DNA from 3 places in the Lysinibacillus sp. BNK-21 genome. Region 2 is predicted to be linked to each of the others. Evidence: riboswitches for the same ligand, from Rfam matches in the RefSeq annotation. Region 2 holds a riboswitch; each other region holds the start of a gene.

Region 1 (7,730 bases), 3.1 Mb from region 2:
AAATATAGTAGAGGTCTCAATCCGTCATCCAGAGTCAAATGATATGGAAAAATTAGGAATGAAGTGGTATGCCGTACCTATTATTTCGAGTATGCGTTTTCAAATGGCTGGAATTGATTTTCAAGCAGCTCCATTTAACGGCTGGTATATGGGAACAGAGATTGGTGCACGAAATTTAGCAGATCATGATCGTTATAATATGTTACCTGCAATTGCAGAGATTTTTAATCTTGATACAACCAAACATGCGTCTCTTTGGCGTGATCGTGCTTTAGTAGAACTTAATATTGCTGTTCTTCACTCATTTAAAGAAGATGGTGTGAGCATTGTTGATCATCATACAGCAGCTCAGCAGTTTAAATTGTTTGAGGAGGCAGAAAAATCAACAGGAAGAGAAGTTACAGGCAACTGGACATGGTTAATCCCACCACTTTCCCCTGCCACAACTCATATATTCCATAAACCCTATGTAAATATTTATCATACACCAAATTATTTTTACCAAAAACCATGCTATTAGTGTAAAGGAATTGTTTACTTTCAATACTTTTGATGAGAGAGGGCGCTTACTATGTTAAATCAGCAAATTCCCAATATCCCATGGAGACAATTGACGACACCTTATGGTAGAGGTACAGCCATTCCTAAGCTGATAGAACAGGAGCAATACACACAACTAGCTGAATTAATTGAACATCAAGGTACACTGTGGCAGGTGACACCATGGGTTTTGCTTGTCCTGCTAAAAAAGCTTACTAGTAAAAAATTAGAGGTTGTCTCCTTACAAGAGGTACAGTTATATTTAGCTGTGGCACATGCTATTACCAAGGATTATCTCGAGCCAGTCAATACTGTTAAAAATATGCAGGAGCTATTAGACGTCAACTATTTGTGGATAGAAAATGAGGATAATGATGAGCAGGAGTGGGAGAAAGAAACGCCAAAGGGCTATGAGGAGCAAGCTTTTGTAGGCTATTACTATTATAGTTATATGCTTTTACAAGAGGCTGTTCCTATTTTTTCTACTATAACAGCTCGTAATAATGAAGCATCAGAATGCCTTGCTGAATTGCTAACATTACTCCAGCAACCCGACAATTAAGTAATGTGTAAACACTATATAGAAATAGAGCAGATGGAGGAATCTAATCCACCTGCTTTATTTAATTTTAATGCACATATTCATCCTTAGAGGCTCTCATTGAGCAAAAGAAGAGTAACATTGCTACAACGACAAAGAGCCATCCCGCAATATTCCAGCCGCCAAATAAATCATGCAAGTAGCCAAAAAGAATAGGACCAATTGCGGCAAATAAATAACCCAAAGATTGTGCAAAGCCTGATAAATCTGCTGCTTCAAATGCAGTACGAGTACGGAGAGTGAAGAACATCATTGCTAGGGCAAATGAAGAACCACCTGCTAACCCTAGAAGAACCATCCACAGTACCCCAAGACTTGTCCATTCCATGACAACCCCAACAAAGCCTACTAAATAGAAGGATGTAAACATCAATACAAGTGGGCGTTGAGAAGTCATTTTACCAGCAATAATAGGCACTGCTAAGGCCATTGGTACTTGTGAGAATTGCATGATTGAAAACATCCAGCCAGCTTTATCAGGTGCTAAACCTTGAGCAATATAGATCTCAGGTATCCAAGCTGCTGTTGTGTAGAATAATAAAGACTGTAAACCCATTGCCCCTGTGACAGCCCAAGTAACAGGTGATTTCCATAAAGGTGTACTGGTCTTCTTAGATGTAGTAACTGGTTCTGGTTTATTTGATTTTAGTTGAGGTATCCAAATTAAGATTGTAATTAGAACGAGTATGAGTGCAATGGAAAGTGCACCTTGCCAGCCTAACGATGAATTAGCTATCGGATAGCTAATACCAGCACCAAGGCCAGCAGTAAAATTCATGGACATGGTGAAAAAGGCCATTAATAAACCCACATGATAGGGAAATTTCAACTTCAATAATCCTGGAATTAGTACATTTCCAAAAGAAATGGCTACGCCAATTAACACAGTACCCAATAGAAGTAATTCTGTAGTACCAAGTGAACGTAGGACAATTCCTAAAGCCAAGAGAAAAGTTGATAAAAATAATGTTAGCTCAAGCCCTAGTTTGCGTGCTACAACGGGTGCAAATGGAGATATAACAGCAAAAGCCAGCAATGGTATCGTTGTTAGAAAGCCTGCCAATACATTAGATATTCCAAGATCTTCACGGATAAAGGATATAATTGGGCCAACAACAGTTAGTGGCATTCGTAATGTAGAGGCTATAAAGATAACTCCAAAGACTAAAAGTAAGGTTGTTCCTTTCCAGCTAATTTTTTTACTTGGAAAACTAGTGGAATGATCATTTGTAGTCAAAATAAAATCCCCCCTAATAATAACCATTCTAATTGAACTACTATAACACTTTATCACACTATTAAAAATAGTAGAAGATTCATAAAATACAGAACATTTATGGTTGTATTGAAATGTCTATGGTCTTATGTTAGTATAATAAACATCATAAATTTAATAATTATATGCCTCATGTTTGTATTGAGGTAGAGGTCGCGATATTTATAAGTATGCTAATTGAAATGACAAGCATTGATGAAATTAGTTGAAAGGAAATATTGCCGAAGTGTGAGGGGACTTGAAAACCTCATGCTGGGGCTGTCTCCGAAAGGAACAGAACTGTCACGTTTGCACAACGTGTTGAGCTATCATGTAGGAAAACTGAGGATTAACGTAGCCATCACAGTGTATATGTGATGGCATTTTTTTGCCTCATAAATAGGAAGGAAGCTATATCGTGAGTGAAATAAAAGTAAATCAGCTCGGACATAAAGCGCCGAAGCTGAAAAAAGAATTAAAAAGCCGTCATATTACAATGATTTCTTTAGGCGGTACAATTGGTACGGGGCTATTTTTAGCCAGTGGAGGTGCAATTGCTCAGGCAGGGCCTGGAGGAGCATTGCTTGCCTATGCTTTAATCGGTATTATGGTGTATTTTTTAATGACAAGCTTAGGGGAAATGGCTGCCTATATGCCATCCTCAGGTTCATTTAGTACGTATGCAACCAAATTTGTAGATCCTGCTTTGGGCTTTGCATTAGGCTGGAACTACTGGTATAACTGGGCAATCACCATTGCTGCCGAAATTGCTGCTGTGTCATTAATTATGAAATATTGGTTCCCAGATAGCTCATCAGCACTTTGGACAGTATTATTTATTGCTGTTGTATTGACATTTAATTTACTATCCGTAAAAAGTTATGGTGAAAGTGAATATTGGTTTGCCATGATTAAAGTAGCAACGGTTATTGTTTTTATTATCATTAGCTTACTAATGATTTTTGGTATTTTAGGTGGGCAGGCTCCTGTAGGTTTCACTAATTTCTTTGTTAGTGATGGGCCATTCCATGGTGGCTTCCTTGCTACATTTGGTATTTTCCTAGCTGCAGGATTTTCATTCCAAGGGACAGAATTACTAGGAATTACAGCTGGTGAAACAGATGATCCTGGTAAAAATATTCCGAAGGCTGTTAAATCTGTATTTTGGCGTATTCTTTTGTTCTATATTTTAGCGATTGGTGCAATTGGGATGTTAATTCCATTTACAGACGAACGTTTATTATCAGAAGATATCGCAGTATCACCGTTTACACTAGTGTTTGACCGCCTAGGTATTGCCTTTGCTGCTTCATTAATGAATGCCATTATTTTAACGGCTATGCTGTCAGCAGGAAATTCAGGACTATATGCATCTTCTCGTATGTTATGGCAATTAGCAGTGGATGGACATGCACCTAAATTTTTTGCAAAGCTAAGTCGTAGAGGTATTCCGATTTATGCACTTATGGCAACATTAGCTGTAGGCTGCTTAGCATTTTTGGCATCCTTCTTTGGCGATGGAGTGGTTTATATCTGGCTATTAAATGCTTCTGGAATGTCTGGCTTTATTGCATGGCTAGGGATTGCGTTTAGTCATTATCGTTTCCGCCGAGCGTTTGATGCACAAGGCTTAGATCCAAAGTTATTACCTTATAAAGCCAAATTATATCCGTTTGGACCATTATTTGCTTTTACAGTTTGTATGATCGTAGTCATTGGACAAAATTACTCAGCCTTTACAGGCGATAAGATTGATTGGTACGGTATCCTTGTTTCGTATATTGGGATTCCATTATTTTTAGCATTATGGTTTGGCTATAAATTAAAGCACAAAACAAAAATGCTTCCACTTGAAGATTGTGATTTAAAAGTTGAAGATTAAATAATAGAGCTGTTCTATAAACCAAAGAGTGATGGTTTATGGAGCAGCTCTTTTTTCAACACTCATAAACAAATCTCTAATGATACATCATAAATATGGTAATGTAATATACATATGGAAATTGGGTTTTGATAGGAGAGGTGCATCAAAGTGCAAAAGCATATTTTACTTGTAGAAGACGATGAAGCCATTCGTGAAATGGTTTCTAATTACTTAACGATGGAAGGTTTCCATGTCACAACAGTGACTAATGGCGAAGAGGCATTACAAAATTGTTTGCAAAAAACCTTTGATTTAGTCATCTTAGATATTATGATTCCTAAATTAAATGGATTGGAAGTATTAAAGATTATTAGAGAGCAGGCAGCACTTCCTATCATTATTATGTCTGCAAAAGACAGTGATGTTGATAAAGCATTGGGCTTAGGGTTAGGGGCAGATGATTATATTGCTAAACCCTTTTCTATGCTAGAATTTTCAGCACGTGTAAAGGCTGTTATCAGAAGAGCTACGAAATACTCTAGTCAAGCTGAACAAAAGCAAGAGGTACTCGAAATTGATAATTTAAAGATAGATATCGTTAATTTCTCAATAACAAAGAGCGGACAAGACATAAAGCTGACATCAAAGGAATTTTCCATTTTAAAATTGTTTGTGACAAATCGTCACAGAGTTTTTACCAAAGAGCAAATTTATCAGACGATATGGAAAGATGCCTATTATGGAGATGAAAATATTATAAATGTACATATCAGAAGACTCCGTGAAAAAATAGAAGATGATCCGTCACATCCTCACTATATTAAAACCCTATGGGGAATCGGCTATAAATTTGAAGGGTAAAAATATATGATATTTCTATTATTATTAATCATTGTATTGCTAATCGGCATTCTTATTTTTCAATGGAAAATCAAGAAGGAACAAGAACGTGCTATCCAATATATTCATCGAAAACTACACGTAATTGTGAATGAACAGACGTATGAAAAGATTCTAGTAACAACTACAAATTCAGAAATTCAACAGTTACTTATTACACTGAATACTTTGCTAGATCAACATCAAAAAATTCAGGCTACACATCGTAAAATGGAAAATTCCATGAAAAAGATGTTGGCCAATATTTCACATGATCTTAAAACGCCTTTAACCGTTGTACTTGGCTATATTGAAATGCTTCAACTTCAAAACGGGATTAGTGACGAGGAACAGCAACGTTTACTTACGGGTGTACATGCTAAAACATTAGAAGTATTAAAAATTATTCATACATTTTTTGACTTGGCAAAATTAGAGGCTGGGGACACAGATTATCCAATCTCTAAAATCAATGTCAGTGAAATATGCCGAAAAAATGTTTTGTCTTTTTACGATTTGGTTACTTCATTGGGATTAGATATTAAAATTGATATCCCTGAAAGCTCCATATATGCACTTGGTAATGAAGAAGCATTAAATAGAGTGCTAAACAATCTACTGTCTAATGCTATTGCATATGGAGCAGATGGCAATGTAATTGGAATTACTATAAGAAACGATGAAGCCAATATTGATATTGATGTGTGGGATTGTGGCAAGGGCATTGATGAATACCATATCGATCGCGTTTTTGAAAGGATGTATACACTTGAGGATTCTCGAAATAAATCTTTCCAAGGTAGCGGTCTGGGACTAACGATTACAAAGCGGCTTGTAGAAATAATGAATGGCTCGATCCGTTTATCGAGTATTCCCTATGAAAAAACTATTTTTACGATTTCGTTAAAGCGAATGATGTATTGAATCCATTATGCTTGTAGAGCTTTAATGCTTTGCAGGCTTTTTTACTTAAGAAATTTGTAAGAATGCAGTAATAAAATAGAGAGTTTCATTTTTTATAATGAAACTAGTCACAATTGAGGGAGAGAATTACATGACATACATTGTAAAAACAAATCAGCTTACGAAAGTGTACGATGGAAAGGAAGTTGTTTCTGCTGTCAATATGAACGTTAAGAAAGGTGAGATTTATGGATTTTTAGGTCCTAATGGTGCGGGTAAAACGACTGTTATGAAGATGCTAACTAATCTTACGAAACCTACAAGTGGGGATGTAGAAATTTTGGGGGCGAAATTGACGGACAAATCCTATGAAATACTAAAAAGAATGGGGACAATTATTGAATATCCTATTTTTTATGAAAAATTAACGGCTAGAGAGACCCTGGAATTACATTGTGAATACATGGGTTATTATGATAAGAAAGAAATTGCACATGTTCTTAATTTAGTAAAGTTATCGAATACAGAGAATAAGCAGGTTAAAGATTTTTCTCTGGGGATGAAGCAAAGATTAGGCATCGCAAGGGCCATTATTACAAAGCCAGAGTTACTTATATTAGACGAACCAATTAATGGATTGGACCCAGTAGGGATAAAGGAGTTAAGAGAGCTTTTCAAGATGCTTTGTAAGGAGTACGGCATAACTATTATTATCTCTAGTCATATTCTAGCTGAAATAGAACAATTGGTCGATACAATAGGTGTTATTAAGAATGGAAGGCTCATCACTGAGGTAGCAATGGATACTATTAATCGTGATCAGGTCAATTATACGGAAGTGATCGTAAGTGATGGGAAAAAGGCAGCGTTTATTATTGAAAGCGAATTAAACATTACGAATTTTAAGCTGATGGATGATAACTCTATACGTATATACGACTCAACAGTATCCCAACAAAGCCTATCGAGAGCATTAATTGAACATGACGTTGAGATTGAAGAGATTAGTAAAAAAACTAGTTCATTAGAGGATTATTTCTTAAAGCTAATCAATGGAGGTGTTGTCCATGCTTAATTTAATGCGTTTAGAAATGAAAAAATTTCATTTAGGTTCATATGTTAAAGGAGCCATTATCGCTAATTTTGTTATTCTTGGTTTTTTGTTTATGATTTTATTTATTTCTAAAGTGGAAGGAGACCCAGGGCTTGAAAATTATGAGGTTGCATTCAGTGTTATTGATTCATTTGTAAGAGCAGTTTTTATGATTTTTGCTTCTACGTTAATAGCTAAGTTAATCATCGGAGAATATAAATTTAAAACCATTACATTAGCCTTTATGTATCCTATAAGTAGAAAGAAATTAATGGTCGCAAAGCTTGCTATTGTCATGCTATTTACTTTCAGTATGATCATTATCTCCAATGCTCTTATTACAACCATTTTTTGTATCATAAGCGATCGATATGAATTAATTCCTGATGTACTATCTAGTTCTTTAATTATCCAGCAAATACCTTCTGTATTGATGAATGCGATTGCTGCCTCAGGTATAGCTTTAATCCCATTGTATTTCGGGATGAGAAAATACTCTATACCGACAACTATTATTTCATCTATTATAATTGTGTCTGTAACTTCGTCAAATTCAGGTAACTTTACTTTAAACGATATAATTATTATTCCAATT
Region 2 (7,730 bases):
ATATTATCATAGAAAAAATGTAAATAAACAACTTGATAAATTTCATTTCTATAACTATAAAAAACTCCCTTACACTTCGTGTAAGGGAGTTCAGCTTGTCCGTATATTAGTCTACGTAGTGGTCAGAACCGAAGAAGTTACGGAACATTTGCACTGTAGTTGCACGGTTTAATGAAGCGATGGATGTTGTTAAAGGAATACCTTTTGGACATGCAGCAACACAGTTTTGAGAGTTACCACAGTTTGCAAGGCCACCATCACCCATAATCGCATTTAAACGTTCATCTTTAATCATAGCACCAGTTGGGTGAGTGTTGAAAAGACGTACTTGTGATAATGGAGCTGGTCCGATGAATGAAGCTTTTTCAGACACGTTTGGACATGCTTCCATACATACACCACAAGTCATACATTTAGATAGTTCATAAGCCCATTGACGTTTACCTTCTGGCATACGTGGACCTTCACCTAAATCATACGTACCATCGATTGGTACCCATGCTTTAACTTTTTTAAGTGCGTTGAACATACGTTCACGGTCAACTTGTAGGTCACGAATAACAGGGAATGTTTTCATCGGCTCCAATTTAATCGGCTCTGTCAATTGGTCTACTAGTGTAGAACATGATTGACGTGGACGGCCATTGATCACCATTGAACATGCACCACAAACTTCTTCTAAACAGTTCATATCCCATGATACTGGTGATGTGTTTACACCATCTTCAGTAACAGGATTTTTTTGAATTTCCATTAAAATTGAAATTACGTTCATACCATGACGGTAAGGCACTTGGAATTTTTGCCAGTAGCTATTGCCGCCTTGTGTATCTTGACGTAAGATTTCCACTTTGACCATTCTTCCAGTATTAGCTGCGATTTGCATAACTTTTAGTCTCCTTTCGCAGAGTAGTCGCGTTTACGTGGTGGGATTAATGAAACGTCGACTTCTTGGTACGTGATGATTGGATTACCAGTAGCTGGGTCAAACTTCGCCATTGTTGTTTTTAAGAAGTTCTCATCATCACGGTTAGGGAAATCAGGTTTATAGTGTGCACCACGAGATTCATTACGTAATAGTGCACCTTTTGTCATTACTTTTGCAAGCACTAACATATTTTTAAGCTGACGTGTAAAGTGTGCGCCTTGATTGCTCCATTTTTGCGTATCATTGATGTTGATGTTGTTCCAACGCTCAGTAAGCTCATCAAGTTTTTTCAATGTATCTTCAAGCTGATCATTGTAACGTACTACAGTCATTGTAGCAGTCATCATTTCACCAAGCTCTTTATGCAGTAAGTAAGCGTTTTCTGTGCCTTCCATTTTCATGATAGCATCCCATTTCGCTTGTTCCTCTTTTACACGAGCATCGTAAATCTCTTGTGGAAGATCTTCAGCATGCTTTTTAAGGTGTTTTACATAGTCTACTGCGTTTGGTCCTGCAACCATACCACCGTAGATAGCAGATAATAATGAGTTTGCACCAAGACGGTTTGCACCATGTTGAGAGTAATCACATTCACCTGCTGCAAATAGACCAGGAATTTCAGTCATTTGATTGTAGTCAACCCATAATCCACCCATTGAATAGTGAACTGCTGGGAAAATTTTCATTGGTAATTTACGTGGGTCATCCCCTACGAATTTTTCGTAGATTTCGATGATACCACCAAGTTTAACGTCCAATTCATGTGGATCTTTATGTGAAAGATCTAGGTATACCATGTTTTCGCCATTGATACCAAGTTTTTGGTTTACACAAACGTCGAAAATTTCACGTGTCGCAATATCACGTGGTACTAAGTTACCATAAGCTGGGTATTTCTCTTCTAGGAAGTACCAAGGTTTACCGTCTTTATAAGTCCAAATACGACCACCTTCACCACGAGCTGATTCTGACATTAGACGGTTTTTGTCATCTCCAGGAATCGCTGTTGGGTGAATTTGAATGAATTCACCATTCGCATATGAAGCACCTTGTTGATAAACGATAGAAGCAGCAGAACCTGTGTTAATAACAGAGTTTGTTGTTTTACCGAAGATAATACCAGGGCCACCAGTCGCCATAATAACAGCGTCTGCACGGAATGATTTAATTTCTTCTGTACGCATATCTTGCGCTACGATACCACGACAAACGCCGTCTTCATCGATAATAACACCAAGGAATTCCCAGTGTTCATATTTATTTACTAAACCAGCTACTTCATGAGAACGAACTTGCTCATCTAGCGCATATAGTAATTGTTGACCTGTTGTTGCACCAGAGAAAGCTGTACGGTGCATTAAAGTACCACCAAAACGACGGAAATCTAAAAGTCCTTCTGGTGTACGGTTGAACATAACACCCATACGGTCCATTAAGTGGATAATGCCAGGTGCTGCATCACACATACCTTTAACTGGTGGTTGGTTCGCTAGGAAGTCCCCACCATAAACTGTATCATCAAAGTGGATCCATGGAGAATCCCCTTCACCTTTAGTATTTACCGCACCATTAATTCCGCCTTGCGCACAAACAGAGTGTGAGCGTTTTACAGGAACTAATGAGAATAAATCAACTTCAGTACCAACTTCAGCTGCTTTAATCGTTGCCATCAGACCGGCAAGACCACCGCCGACAACAATTATTTTGCTTTTCGCCATGATTATTTCTCACTCCTCTTAAAAAATTGCAATGATTGCATGTGCTCTATCGTAGCTTCTATTGAATTATACGAAAGCTAAAATAGCAGCCACACCAACTACACTTAGAATTACGAAAAGAATGTTTGTTACGTAAGTAGCGATCTTTTGAGACTGAGGAGATTGTGTAATACCCCAGCTTACTAGGAATGCCCATAAACCGTTAGATAAGTGGAAAGTTGCTGATAAAATACCAACAATGTAGAATCCAAGCATGAATGGATTAGCAACAATATTCGCCATCATGTCGTAATCAACGTGTGTGCCAAGTGCTTTTTGAATACGAGTTTGGAAAATATGCCATGCAATAAATATCACTAAGAATACACCAGTAAAACGTTGTAAAGAGAACATCCAGTTACGGTACGTGCTGAAACGTCCTGTGTTTGGTGTAGCAGTGAATGCAATGTAGACACCATAGAATGCGTGGAACATTAATGGAATATAGATGACAATCCATTCAACTAGGATAAGGAATGGAATCTTTTCCATTACTGCGGTAGCATCGTTGTAACTTTCTGCCCCGCCTGTTGCTGTAAAGTTAATGAACAGGTGCATCGTTAAAAACAGACCTACTGGAATGATCCCAAGTAGAGAATGTAAGCGACGCCATAAAAACTCTCGATCTTTCGACAAGACTGTTACCCCCCTTAGTACTTAAAATAGCACAACAAAAGAAGTCATCATTTTGTAAATGATACTTCATTGACTGTGTATTTCATCATGGTACAATATTATGACATGTTTATTGTACTCTCAAGAGCTACGAGCGTCAAGGCAACTCGGAGTTTTTCATAGAGCTTATTAAAGAACTAATCTAGTACATGATGCGTCGTTTTTTCTCGAAAAATCTATCATTACTTTATTACCGTTAAATTTTAAGAAAATTCTAAGAAAGAAGGATAACAATGTTAAACACTCCATCTCCTACAATCTCATCATTTGGCTATGAGATCATTCGTGATCATATTCTATCTTCTATACTCGGTAAACATGAAGATGACGTCCTTTATTGGGCAGGTAAAGAGCTTGCTCGCAAGTTCCCATGTAAAAGTCAAGATGAACTTATCGCATTTTTCGCAGATGCCTGCTGGGGTACATTAGAACTCATAAAGGAATCAAAAGATGGACGTATTTTCCATTTGACAAATGACCCTGAAATTCTTCAAATAAAGCAGCGTAGCTTTAAACTTGAAGCAGGATTTATAGCAGAGCAAATTCAACTAGCTAAAGGCTACCTGACAGAATGCTATAATGAAAAACGGGAAAAGCAACAATACGTCATGTTTACAGTCAAATGGGACGTTAAAGAACGTATTATGAATACCATTCCCTCAGAATAATTAAAAAGGATTGTTTCCCATTAAAGAATGGGATGACAATCCTTCTTTTTTCTTCCTTTTATTTCGGTCAATTACATAAAATGCTGTTTCTTCTATTATTATATGTAAAGTGCTTGCTCTAAATTAAACTCATCATGGAGAGCATTAGCTGCTTGGATCATATCATCCTGTGGTACAACAACGGACACTTTTATTTCAGAAGTACTAACCATTTTTACAGGGATATTTTCACGACGTAACCGATCAAACATACGAGCAGCAACGCCTGGATTGGAAGCCATGCCTGAACCAATAATAGAAACTTTTGCTAGTCCAATTTCGAAGTCAGCAAAACTAAATCCAAGTGATAATTTACTATCCTCTAAAACACGTAATGCTTCCGCAAATTCCTCTTTTAAAATGGAAAACGATACAGTTGGCTTCAACCCATCAATAATGGCTTGGACAATAATATCTACATTAATACGGTTCTCTGCAAGAACCGTAAATATATCTGCTAATGAAGCATTGGAAAAAGCATCATACCCTACTGTTAAACGAATAATATCTGATTCAAATGCAACACCACGAACGACTAAATTTTTTTCCATTTCCACTTCCTCCTTCAATAAAGTGCCTACTGATTCTATTAAACTTGAACGTATAATAACAGGCATTTGAAATTTCTTCGCTAACTCCACCGCACGAGGATGTATGATATGAGACCCTAAATTCGATAATTCCAACATTTCATCATAGGAAATTTCTTGAAGCTTTTGGGCATTGGGAACATATCGTGGATCTGCTGTATAAACACCATCCACATTTGTATACATATCTACTCTCTCCGCTTCCAATGCTATGGCAAGTGCAACAGCAGCTGTTTCAGCTCCACCTTTTCCAAGCGTGGTGATATTGTGCACTTCGTCAATCCCTTGTTCTCCAGCAATAACCACAATTTGTCCCTGTGCAAAATGTTCTTCCATACGACTAATATCTATATAGTCGATACGAGCATGTCGATACATACCATCCGTATGTATACCAGCTTGCCATCCAGTTAGAGACACAGCCTCATAGCCTGCTTCCTGCAAAGCGATGGTAAATAAAGCACTAGATAATTGAGAGCCAGTTGACAAAACTGCATCTAATTCTCTTTTCGACACATCGTCAGTTAGTTGGTGTACCATCATTTTCATCTCTTTCGCAGTGTGTCCCATTGCTGCAACGACCACTACTACATCCAATCCTTTGTCCTTTTCAGCAATCGCTTTCCTAGCAGCCTCTTGGATTTGTTCAGTAGAAGCTAATGCAGCTCCTCCAAACTTCATCACGATTTTAGCCATTTCTTTCGTTCTCCCTTCCAGTTCATGTATTTCACCAAATTATGGGGGGTAAAACCGTTTCTAGAAAACTAAAAGGCAGCCTCCACATAACGTGAAAGCTGCCTATAACATGTACAATAATCGTAACTTGCGCATGTGTGATAGCTCTCCGAAACGTTTAGAATCGACAGTCTTACATTTCTTAAATGCAAAACCAGTACAGCAATGGAACAACAATACTGTACTTCGGCAAGCTCCCCTTTCACACAATATCTCTGGACTTGTCCATCCTCCATCGTGTTACTCTTGAATCTTGCACCTCTATCATCACTTTAAAGTGAATGTATTCAATTCATTAAGCCTTAGCGTAAACAAACTAGTCACGCAGTTGGCTCTCCATAACATTGAAAACAATGTTATTTATAACCATAGCACATGCCTATTCCTTTGACAATGATTGTTGCTGAAAATAGCTAAAAATTTGGCTTGCTAAATTAGCGGGCATCCCAGCCTCCTGTAATGCTAGCTCGCTCGCCTCTCGAATTTTTTTGACTGAACCGAAATGTTTAAGCAGCTGTTGCTTTCGTTTTGGTCCTACCCCTTCAATATGATCTAATACAGATTGAATGGCATGCTTCTCATGCTGTTGACGCAAGAAGGTAATAGCAAAGCGATGGACTTCGTCTTGAATTCGTTGTAATAAATAAAAGCCATCACTTGTACGTTTTAAGCTAATCACTTCTGGTGGATCACCAAACAAGAGCTGAGATGTATTATGCTTATCATCCTTGGCTAAACCAGCAATCGGTATAACAAGACCAAGCTCATCTTCTAGTACTTCACGGGCTACTTCCATTTGTCCCTTACCACCATCAATTAAGACTAAATCTGGTAATGGTAGTCCTTCCTTTAAAACACGTATATAGCGACGACGTATAACCTCCTGCATTGCACCGTAATCATCATGCTTGGCTGCTGTACGCGTTTTATATTTTCGGTACTCCTTTTTCGCAGGCTTCCCATCAATGAAAACAACCATAGCAGATACTGCATCCGTTCCATGCATATGACTATTATCAAAAGCTTCAATTCGTAAAGGTGTACTAATGCCCATTGCTTCACCAAGTGCCTCACAAGCACCAATCGTACGTTCTTCCTGACGCTCTATTAGCTGGAATTTAGCTGCCACAGCAATTTCAGCATTTTTGGTAGCTAATTCAACCAATTCCTTCTTTTGACCTCTTTTCGGTGTGAGCACTTTAATTTCTAATAATTCTGTTAAGATAGCTGCATCAATGGCTTGTGGAATAAAAATTTCTTTTGGCTTAATATGCTCTGGCTTTTCATAAAAGCGCCCAACAAATGTTAAAAATTCTTCCTCTGCATCTTGATAGATGGGAAAAATTGAGACATCGCGCTCAATCAGCTTTCCTTGACGCACAAAGAAAACCTGAACACACATCCATCCTTTTTCAACAGCATAGCCAAATACATCTCGATTTGTAGTATCACTTGAAACTATTTTTTGTTTCTGCATAACCGTATCAATATGGGCAATTTGGTCTCGGAATTCCTTCGCTCGCTCAAATTCTAGGTTTTCTGCAGCTGCTAGCATTTTAACTTCAAGCTCTTTTTTGACTGCCTCCACACCACCATTTAGAAACTTCGTCATATCCTCAATCATTTCTTGATAAACCTGACCATCAATTTCCTTCACACAAGGTGCTAAGCATTGACCCATGTGATAGTACAAGCAAACCTTGGAAGGTAATTGTACACATTTGCGCAGCGGATACAATCGATCCAATAGCTTTTTCGTTTCACTTGCTGCATAGGCATTCGGATAAGGACCAAAATATTTTGCCTTATCCTTTTTTACCTTCCGTGTCGTAATCAGACGAGGATGTTTTTCATTCGTAATTTTTAAATATGGATAGGTCTTATCATCCGTTAACATGACATTATATTTTGGATCATGTAATTTGATGAGATTCAGCTCTAAAATAAGTGCTTCAATATTTGATGACGTTACAATATACTCAAAATCTTCTATTTCACCTACAAGCCTTTGCGTTTTCCCTTCATGTGTTCCAGTAAAATAAGAACGTACACGGTTTTTTAGAACTTTTGCTTTACCGACATAAATGATAGTCCCTTGTCGATCCTTCATCAAATAGCAGCCAGGTTGATCTGGTAAAATATCCAGTTTTCGCTTTATTAAATCGTTCATTACCTACCTGCCCCCCTAAGTAAAAATTCCCCTCATTAGAATAATGTTAGTTATTTTCTTTATTATATAACGAAAAAAAGCCGAACACATCAATTGATGGCTCGGCTTTGTGAACTTCATTCATTACGCATGTTTTGCGATAAATGCTTCTAAAGCTTCTTTTGGTTG
Region 3 (7,730 bases), 1.1 Mb from region 2:
GTCAGCTTTCTCTGGTCCTAACCTAGGATATGTGATGGAGCAATACGACTTATTCTTACAGTCTCCTGAAGAAGTAGAACCGGAGTTAGTTTCTTTATTCCAACAATTTGGTGCACCAGTAGTAGTAGAAGGTGAAGTAGCTGTAGCTAGTCATACAGCAGCGGCTCCTGCTGGCGATTACAAAAAAGTGTTAGCCGCTGTAAAACTAGCAGATGCAATTCGTTCACGCGGTCATTTAGCAGCAGATATCTATCCTCTGAAAAACCGTGAACTACAAACAGCTCAAATTGAAGAAAGCGCGTTCAACTTAAGCGCTGCAGATTTAGCTGAAATTCCTGCAGCAATCTTCTTCAAAGATGTGCCAGCAAACGTGAAAAATGGTAAGGATGCAATCGACTATTTAAAAGCTATTTATACAGATAAAGTAGCATTTGAATATGGTCACGTAGTAGCTACTGAAGAACGTGATTGGATTCAAGCGCAAATCGAATCAGGCTCATTCAAACAAGCATTATCTGCGGATGAGAAGAAAGCCTTATTAGATCGTTTAACTCGCGTTGAAAATTTCGAGAAATTTATTCATAAAACTTTTGTAGGACAAAAGCGTTTCTCTGGTGAGGGCTTAGATACGCAAATCGTTCTATTTGATGAAATTATTAAAACGGCAGAAGCAAAAAATGTGGAAAACGTACGTATTGGTATGGCACACCGTGGTCGCTTAAACGTTTTAACACACATTTTAAATAAACCTTATGACATGATGTTCTCTGATTTTGCACATGTTTCCAATGATTTATTTATGCCAGAGCATGGCCGCCTTGAAATTACAAAAGGTTGGACAGGTGATGTGAAATACCACATGGGTGCTTCTTACAACCGTGAATCCGGTATGAATGTGAAATTGGCTTACAACCCATCTCACTTAGAAGTGGGCAATCCAGTAGTACTTGGTGCTACTCGTGCAACACAAGATGATACATCTAAACCAGGGCAACCTATTTTTGACCGTACAAAGGGCTTAGGCATTCTTGTACACGGTGATGCTGCATTCCCAGGTCAAGGGATTGTAACAGAAGTGTTAAACTTCGCTAAAACAGAAGGCTTTACAACAGGTGGAACAATCCATATTATCGCAAACAATATGATTGGATTCACAACAGAACATTATGATTCTCGTTCTTCTGTGTATTCTTCTGACCCTGCAAAAGGCTATGAAGTACCAGTAATCCATGTCAACGCAGATAGCCCAGAGGCAGTAGTGCAAGTTGGACGTTTTGCGGCAAACTACCGTCAAACATTTGGCAAAGACATTATTGTGGACTTAGTAGGTTACCGTCGCCATGGTCATAATGAAACAGATGACCCAACAGTGACAAACCCAGAAACATACAAATTAGTGTCTAAACATGAAACAGTGCGTGCATTATATGGTGCACAATTAGTGGCAGAAGGTCTTGTAACTGCTGATGATGTAGCTGCACTAGATACAGCTATCTATGCAGAAATGCAAGCAGCCTATGACCACGTCAAAGAAATGGCAGAAAAAGATGATCATCATCATTTAGAAATGCCAGAAGAATTAAAAGTAGAGTTCCCACAAATTGATACAGCAGTAGGTGCGGAACGTTTAGAAAAAATCAATGAAGAGCTTTTAGTGTTTGAAGAAAACTTCGAACCACAGAAAAAGCTTGGTAAAATCTTAGAAAAACGCCGTGATGCTTATGCGTCTGCAAAAGTTGACTGGGGTCATGCTGAAACTTTAGCGTATGCAACGATTATTCAAGATGGAACACCAGTACGCTTTACAGGTCAAGATGCACAACGTGGTACATTCTCTCAACGTCACTTAGTACTGCATGATAAAAACAATGGCAATGTCTTCACACCACTACACCATATTTCTGGTGCGAACGCATCCTTTACAGTACACAACTCTCCACTGACTGAAGCTGGGGTGGTAGGCTTTGAGTATGGTTACAACCTAGAAAATAGCCATGTACTAACAGTATGGGAAGCACAATTCGGTGACTTTGCGAATATGGCACAAGTGATGTTTGATAACTTTATTTCAGGGGCACGCTCAAAATGGGGTCAAAAATCTGGTCTAGTTATCCTTTTACCTCATGGTTATGAAGGTCAAGGTCCAGAGCACTCTTCAAGCCGTATGGAACGCTATTTACAAATGTCAGCTGAAAATAACTGGTTTGTAGCGAACTGTTCAAATGCAGGAAACTACTACCACTTATTACGCCGTCAAGCAGCATTATTAGGTACAGAAGGGGTACGTCCACTTGTAGTCGTATCACCAAAATCATTATTACGTCACCCATTAGCTGCGGCGAATGCTGAGCAATTAGCAAATGGTTCATTCCAAGAAGTGATTGAACAACCAGGCTTAGGGGCTAAACCAGAAGCTGTAGAGCGTATCGTTTTAGGTACAGGTAAAGTGATGATCGACTTAGCAGAGCGCGTGAAAGACGGCGAAGGCTTCGATCACCTACACATTATTCGTGTAGAACAACTTTACCCATTCCCAAAAGAGCAAGTAGCTGGTATCATTGCTAAGTATCCTAATGCAAAAGAGATTGTTTGGGTACAAGAAGAACCTAAAAACCAAGGCTCATGGAATTATGCATTAGAAACATTATATGAACTTTCAGAAGGTAAAAAACTTCGCTATGTAGGCCGTCCTGCAATGAGCTCAACTTCTGAAGGGGATGCAGATTCTCATAAAGCAGCACAAGCAGCTCTTATTGAAGAAGCGGTTGCTGAGCCAGTAAAGGTTAAATAACATATATCAATTTTTGAAACCGGGCTACTTGCCCTTAAGCAGTAGCCCTTCTATGTGCGTCATGCACGTTAATCAAAGGAGGAAATGAAAGTGGCTGAAATTAAAGTCCCTGAATTAGCAGAATCGATTACAGAAGGTAGTATCGCACAGTGGGTAAAAAAAGTGGGCGATCGCGTTGAAAAAGGTGAATTCATCGTTGAACTTGAAACAGATAAAGTAAACGCTGAGATCATTTCTGAAGAAGCAGGTGTATTAACACAAATTTTAGCTGAAGAAGGCGATACTGTACTAGTTGGTCAAGTTATCGCAGTAGTAGAAGCAGGCGAAGGCGCAGCAGCAGCTCCAGCAGCGGCAGCACCAACTGAGGCAGCACCTGCACCAGCAGCGCCACAAGCAGCACCTGCACCAGTTGCAGCAGCTCCAGCAGTAGAAGAAACTTCTGGTGAGCGTGTAGTTGCATCTCCAGCAGCACGTCGTCTTGCACGTGAAAAAGGTATTGACCTTGCAGCGGTATCTCCAGTAGATCCACAAGGACGTGTACGTGTACAAGATGTAGCAGCTCATGGTACAGCACCAGCTGTAGCACCAGCAGCAGCACCTACATCCGTAGCAACTTCAGGTGGCCCAGTAGTATTCACACCAGCAGCTAATTCTGACCGTGTAACAATTGAAAAAATGAGCCGTCGTCGCCAAACAATTGCAAAACGTTTATTAGAAGTTAAACAATCAACAGCAATGTTAACAACATTCAACGAAATTGACATGACAAACATCATGGCACTTCGTAAACGTAAACAAGAAGAGTTTGTAAAAGCAAACGACATCAAACTTGGTTTCATGTCATTCTTCACTAAAGCTGTTGTTGCAGCACTGAAAAAATACCCATACGTAAACGCTCAAATCTCTGGCGATGAAATTCATTTAAATAACTTCTTTGATATCGGTATTGCTGTATCGACTGAAGAAGGTTTAGTCGTACCAGTTGTACGCGATGCAAATAGCAAAAACTTTGCAGAAATCGAAAAAGATATTGCTAACTTAGCGACAAAAGCTCGTGATAAAAAATTAGGCTTAAATGACATGGCTGGTGGATCATTCACAATCACAAATGGTGGTGTATTCGGTTCATTAATGTCAACACCAATTATGAACGGTACGCAAGCTGGTATTTTAGGTATGCACTCAATTGTAAACCGTCCAGTTGCAGTAAATGGTGAAGTTCAAATCCGTCCAATGATGTATGTAGCACTTTCATACGATCACCGTATCATCGATGGTAAAGATTCTGTAGGATTCTTAAAAACAGTTAAAGAATTAATCGAAAATCCTGAAGATTTATTATTAAATTCATAATTCCATTAAACCCTGCGAACAATGTTCAGCAGGGTTTTTTGTATGACGAAAGGTATTGACCGATTCTATGCTTGAAAGAGTACGAATGGTACATCGTTTAGAGGAGCAAAGAAAGAAAAAAACGCAACTTTTCTCACATGTAGAACATACTCTATAATAAATATTTGTTGTAATTTTCAGAAATATCAACAAAAGTTCAACGATTTAAAGTGGAAGCAGAACGCACAATATCCTAATATTGTCATTAGTCAGAAAAATGTTAAAATCGTCTTGACGAACATATTAGTTTTATAGTAGTATCTAAATATCAATTAAATAAACAAACCTCACGAATTGTTACCAGTGAGGTAGAGGCGCGGTATTTATTAGTTCATTGTTGAGTAAAAGCAAGCGAAGACGCAATGAAGAAGGAAATATCGCCGAAGTATAAAAGGAGCTCGTACTTTTATACTGGGTCTGCAGTGAATAAGTGCAGGACTGTCCTAGTAAATGGATTTCCAGATTTACTAGGTTGTGCTATCTCGGAAACATGGAAATTATAGTGAGGATTTGGGCAACTGTCATAAAAGGTAAGACCTAAGTTCAATAAACTTAGGTCTTTTTTAGTACAGTTGTCTTATTTTTTTACAGAAAAGGGGAGTTTTTCATGAAAAGAAAATGGTTGTTAGTAATGATCTCTATCATGACGGCAATTGTGCTAGCTGCATGTGGCACAAGTGACAAAAAAGAGGGCGGTTCAAGTGATGCTGGAACTGACAAAGAAGAAGGTGGCGGTGAATTCCGAATTGGAATGGAGGCTGGCTACCCACCGTTCAACTGGACACAGCAAGACGATGCAAATGGCGCAGTGAAAATTGCGGATAATGCAGAGTATGCAGGTGGCTATGATGTACAAATGGCAAAGAAAATCGCTGAAGGTCTAGGCAAAGAGTTAGTCATTGTTAAAATGGAGTGGGACGGTTTAGTTCCAGCGCTACAATCAAACAAAATTGATGCAATTATTGCAGGTATGTCACCAACAGAAGAACGCAAGAAAACAATTGATTTTACAGAAAACTATTATACTTCTGATTTTGTTATGGTTATTAAAAAAGGTAGCAAATATGAAGGCGCAAAATCGATTCAAGACTTCTCAGGTGCTAAAATTACATCACAATTAAATACATCAAACTACACAGTTATCGATCAAATTAAAGGCGTAGAAAAGCAAACAGCAATGGAGAGCTTCCCAGCAATGCGTGTGGCGTTAGAAGCAGGTAAAATTGATGGCTATGTAGCTGAACGTCCAGAGGGCATTTCCGCTTCTGCTGCCAACGATAAATTCACATATGTAGCATTTGAAGAAGGCTTTGATACAGACCTATCAAATACTTCAATTGCTGTAGGCTTACGTAAAGATGACGCAAATCGTGAAAAAATCAATGAAATCCTAAAAGGCATTTCAGAAGATGATCGTCAAGCGATTATGGAAGAAGCTATTTCTCAACAACCCGCAGCACAATAATGACATGGCACGGACTAGCAATTAGTCCGTGCATGATCATTTCATCATTATCAAAATGAGAACCTCTCTACATAATGATAATGTCCTAGCGTGACAAATCATAGAATAGTAGAAAGAGCTAGGACACAAAAGAAATAAGCGAGCAAGATGACATTGTTAGGAGGAACATCATGAGTCTTGAATGGATACTTTCAATTATTGAAAACAACTGGCAAATGTTTTTACGAGGTGCGTATTATACGTTACTGATTTCGAGTATTAGTACAATTATTGGTGCATTTATCGGATTTTTCATCGGAATTATGCATACGATTCCAGTTCGTAAAAAAGGTGTGAAATTTTATAGCTTAAAGCTCATTAATTTTATACTAACATGCTATGTTGAATTTTTCCGTGGTACACCAATGATTGTACAAGCTATGGTTGTCTACTACGGATTAGATATCGCATTCGGTATCGATATGCACTTTATTACAGCAGGTATTTTAGTCGTTTCCCTCAATACTGGGGCATATATGGCAGAAATTGTTCGTGGCGGTATTGTATCCATTGATAATGGTCAATACGAGGCAGCATCAGCAATTGGCATGAATCACTTCCAAATTATGCTTCATGTTGTCTTACCACAAGTAGCGCGTAATGTTTTACCAGCGACAGGTAACCAATTAATCATGAATATTAAAGATACAGCCGTATTAAATGTCATTGGAGTAACGGAATTATTCTTCCAAACAAAATCAATTTCGGGTAACAACTTCCGTTATTTCGAATCATTCTTCGTTGCATGTGTTCTTTATTTCATCATGACATTTACCGCATCTCGCATCCTTCTGTATGTTGAAAAACGTCTAGATGGTCCTGATGCCTATCAAAAAGAACAAAAAGAAGCCGTATAGGGGGACGCACAAATGGCAGTCATTAAAATCGAGCATTTAAGTAAATCATTTGGACGTAACCAAGTGTTAAAAGATGTGAATTTCCAAGTGGAAAAAGGGGAGGTAGTTTGTTTAATTGGCTCCTCTGGCTCTGGTAAATCCACATTGCTTCGTTGCATAAATTTATTAGAAACGCCAAGTGGCGGTCAAATTATTTATAAAGGGGAAGACATCCTAGATGAAAAGCACAATATTCAAGAATATCGCACACATTTAGGCATGGTGTTCCAGCAGTTCAATTTATTTAACAACCACAATGTCATAAGTAATTGCACGGTGGGCCAAATCAAAGTGTTAAAACGTTCGAAAAAAGAAGCAGAAGAAACGGCGCTTAAATATTTGAAAATCGTTGGCATGGATCAATATGTGAATGCCAAGCCCCGTCAACTCTCGGGTGGACAAAAGCAGCGTGTGGCCATCGCTCGTGCCTTATCAATGAATCCTGATGTAATGCTATTCGATGAGCCAACATCCGCATTAGACCCAGAAATGGTGGGTGAGGTATTAAAGGTAATGCGTCAGCTAGCAAACGAGGGCAATACGATGCTCATCGTGACACATGAGATGGAATTTGCCAAAGAAGTAGCAGATCGTGTTGTCTTTATGGATAAAGGTGTAATTGTGGAAGAAGGCCCTCCAGCACAAGTATTAGTCAATCCACAACATGAACGTACGAAGGAATTTTTAAAGCGTACATTAAAATAAGCACAAAAAAGTGAGTCCAACCTGTTGGACTCACTTATTTTCTAGAATTCCATTCTGCATAAAGTACAAAGCAGATTGCGAATGCTACAGCAATGATAAAAAACCATTGCGGTACACCACCAAAACTCATCATAACACCTCAAATATTCATTTTTTTTGGATAGAATAGGTATAGTATTTCTTTTTTCTCCACAAAAGACCAAAAATATTATAAAATAAGCAATAGACATTAGCTTTTGCTAGTAAAGAGAGGTAGAGAGAATATGTTACATTTAAAATGGAAAGATGCGCCAACATTACGAACGGTTACTTGCAAACATACAAATGCATCGAAATACTTAGTATCAAACGTATTGACAGTAGGAAAAGAGTATGAAGTGAAAAATGAAACAGAAGAGTTCGTTTTTATCATCGACAACACAGGTAATGTCGGTGGCTACTA

What was found. Region 2 has a riboswitch for lysine ahead of ACMGGO_RS05630 (aspartate kinase). Riboswitches for the same ligand answer to the same signal wherever they lie in the genome.
Positions count from the first base shown of each region.
Region 1: it holds a riboswitch for lysine, as region 2 does, so the genes downstream of both, ACMGGO_RS21430 (amino acid permease) here and ACMGGO_RS05630 (aspartate kinase) in region 2, are expected to answer to the same signal.
Region 3: it holds a riboswitch for lysine, as region 2 does, so the genes downstream of both, ACMGGO_RS11345 (transporter substrate-binding domain-containing protein) here and ACMGGO_RS05630 (aspartate kinase) in region 2, are expected to answer to the same signal.

Region 1 is NZ_JBLQTS010000001.1:4,269,135-4,276,864, reverse strand. Features, by position in the region: gene ACMGGO_RS21445 (nitric oxide synthase oxygenase) at 1-520, shown strand, start outside; gene ACMGGO_RS21440 (hypothetical protein) at 572-1,102, shown strand; gene ACMGGO_RS21435 (CynX/NimT family MFS transporter) at 1,170-2,378, opposite strand; lysine riboswitch at 2,557-2,733, shown strand; gene ACMGGO_RS21430 (amino acid permease) at 2,815-4,278, shown strand; gene ACMGGO_RS21425 (response regulator transcription factor) at 4,429-5,121, shown strand; gene ACMGGO_RS21420 (sensor histidine kinase) at 5,128-6,063, shown strand; gene ACMGGO_RS21415 (ABC transporter ATP-binding protein) at 6,194-7,117, shown strand; gene ACMGGO_RS21410 (ABC transporter permease) at 7,110-7,730, shown strand, end outside.
Region 2 is NZ_JBLQTS010000001.1:1,121,524-1,129,253, reverse strand. Features, by position in the region: gene sdhB (succinate dehydrogenase iron-sulfur subunit) at 107-886, opposite strand; gene sdhA (succinate dehydrogenase flavoprotein subunit) at 892-2,646, opposite strand; gene ACMGGO_RS05640 (succinate dehydrogenase cytochrome b558 subunit) at 2,713-3,321, opposite strand; gene ACMGGO_RS05635 (YslB family protein) at 3,594-4,028, shown strand; gene ACMGGO_RS05630 (aspartate kinase) at 4,127-5,353, opposite strand; lysine riboswitch at 5,487-5,664, opposite strand; gene uvrC (excinuclease ABC subunit UvrC) at 5,772-7,562, opposite strand; gene trxA (thioredoxin) at 7,686-7,730, opposite strand, start outside.
Region 3 is NZ_JBLQTS010000001.1:2,235,640-2,243,369, reverse strand. Features, by position in the region: gene ACMGGO_RS11355 (2-oxoglutarate dehydrogenase E1 component) at 1-2,791, shown strand, start outside; gene odhB (2-oxoglutarate dehydrogenase complex dihydrolipoyllysine-residue succinyltransferase) at 2,882-4,144, shown strand; lysine riboswitch at 4,485-4,671, shown strand; gene ACMGGO_RS11345 (transporter substrate-binding domain-containing protein) at 4,791-5,648, shown strand; gene ACMGGO_RS11340 (amino acid ABC transporter permease) at 5,819-6,544, shown strand; gene ACMGGO_RS11335 (amino acid ABC transporter ATP-binding protein) at 6,557-7,288, shown strand; gene ACMGGO_RS11330 (DUF6501 family protein) at 7,552-7,730, shown strand, end outside.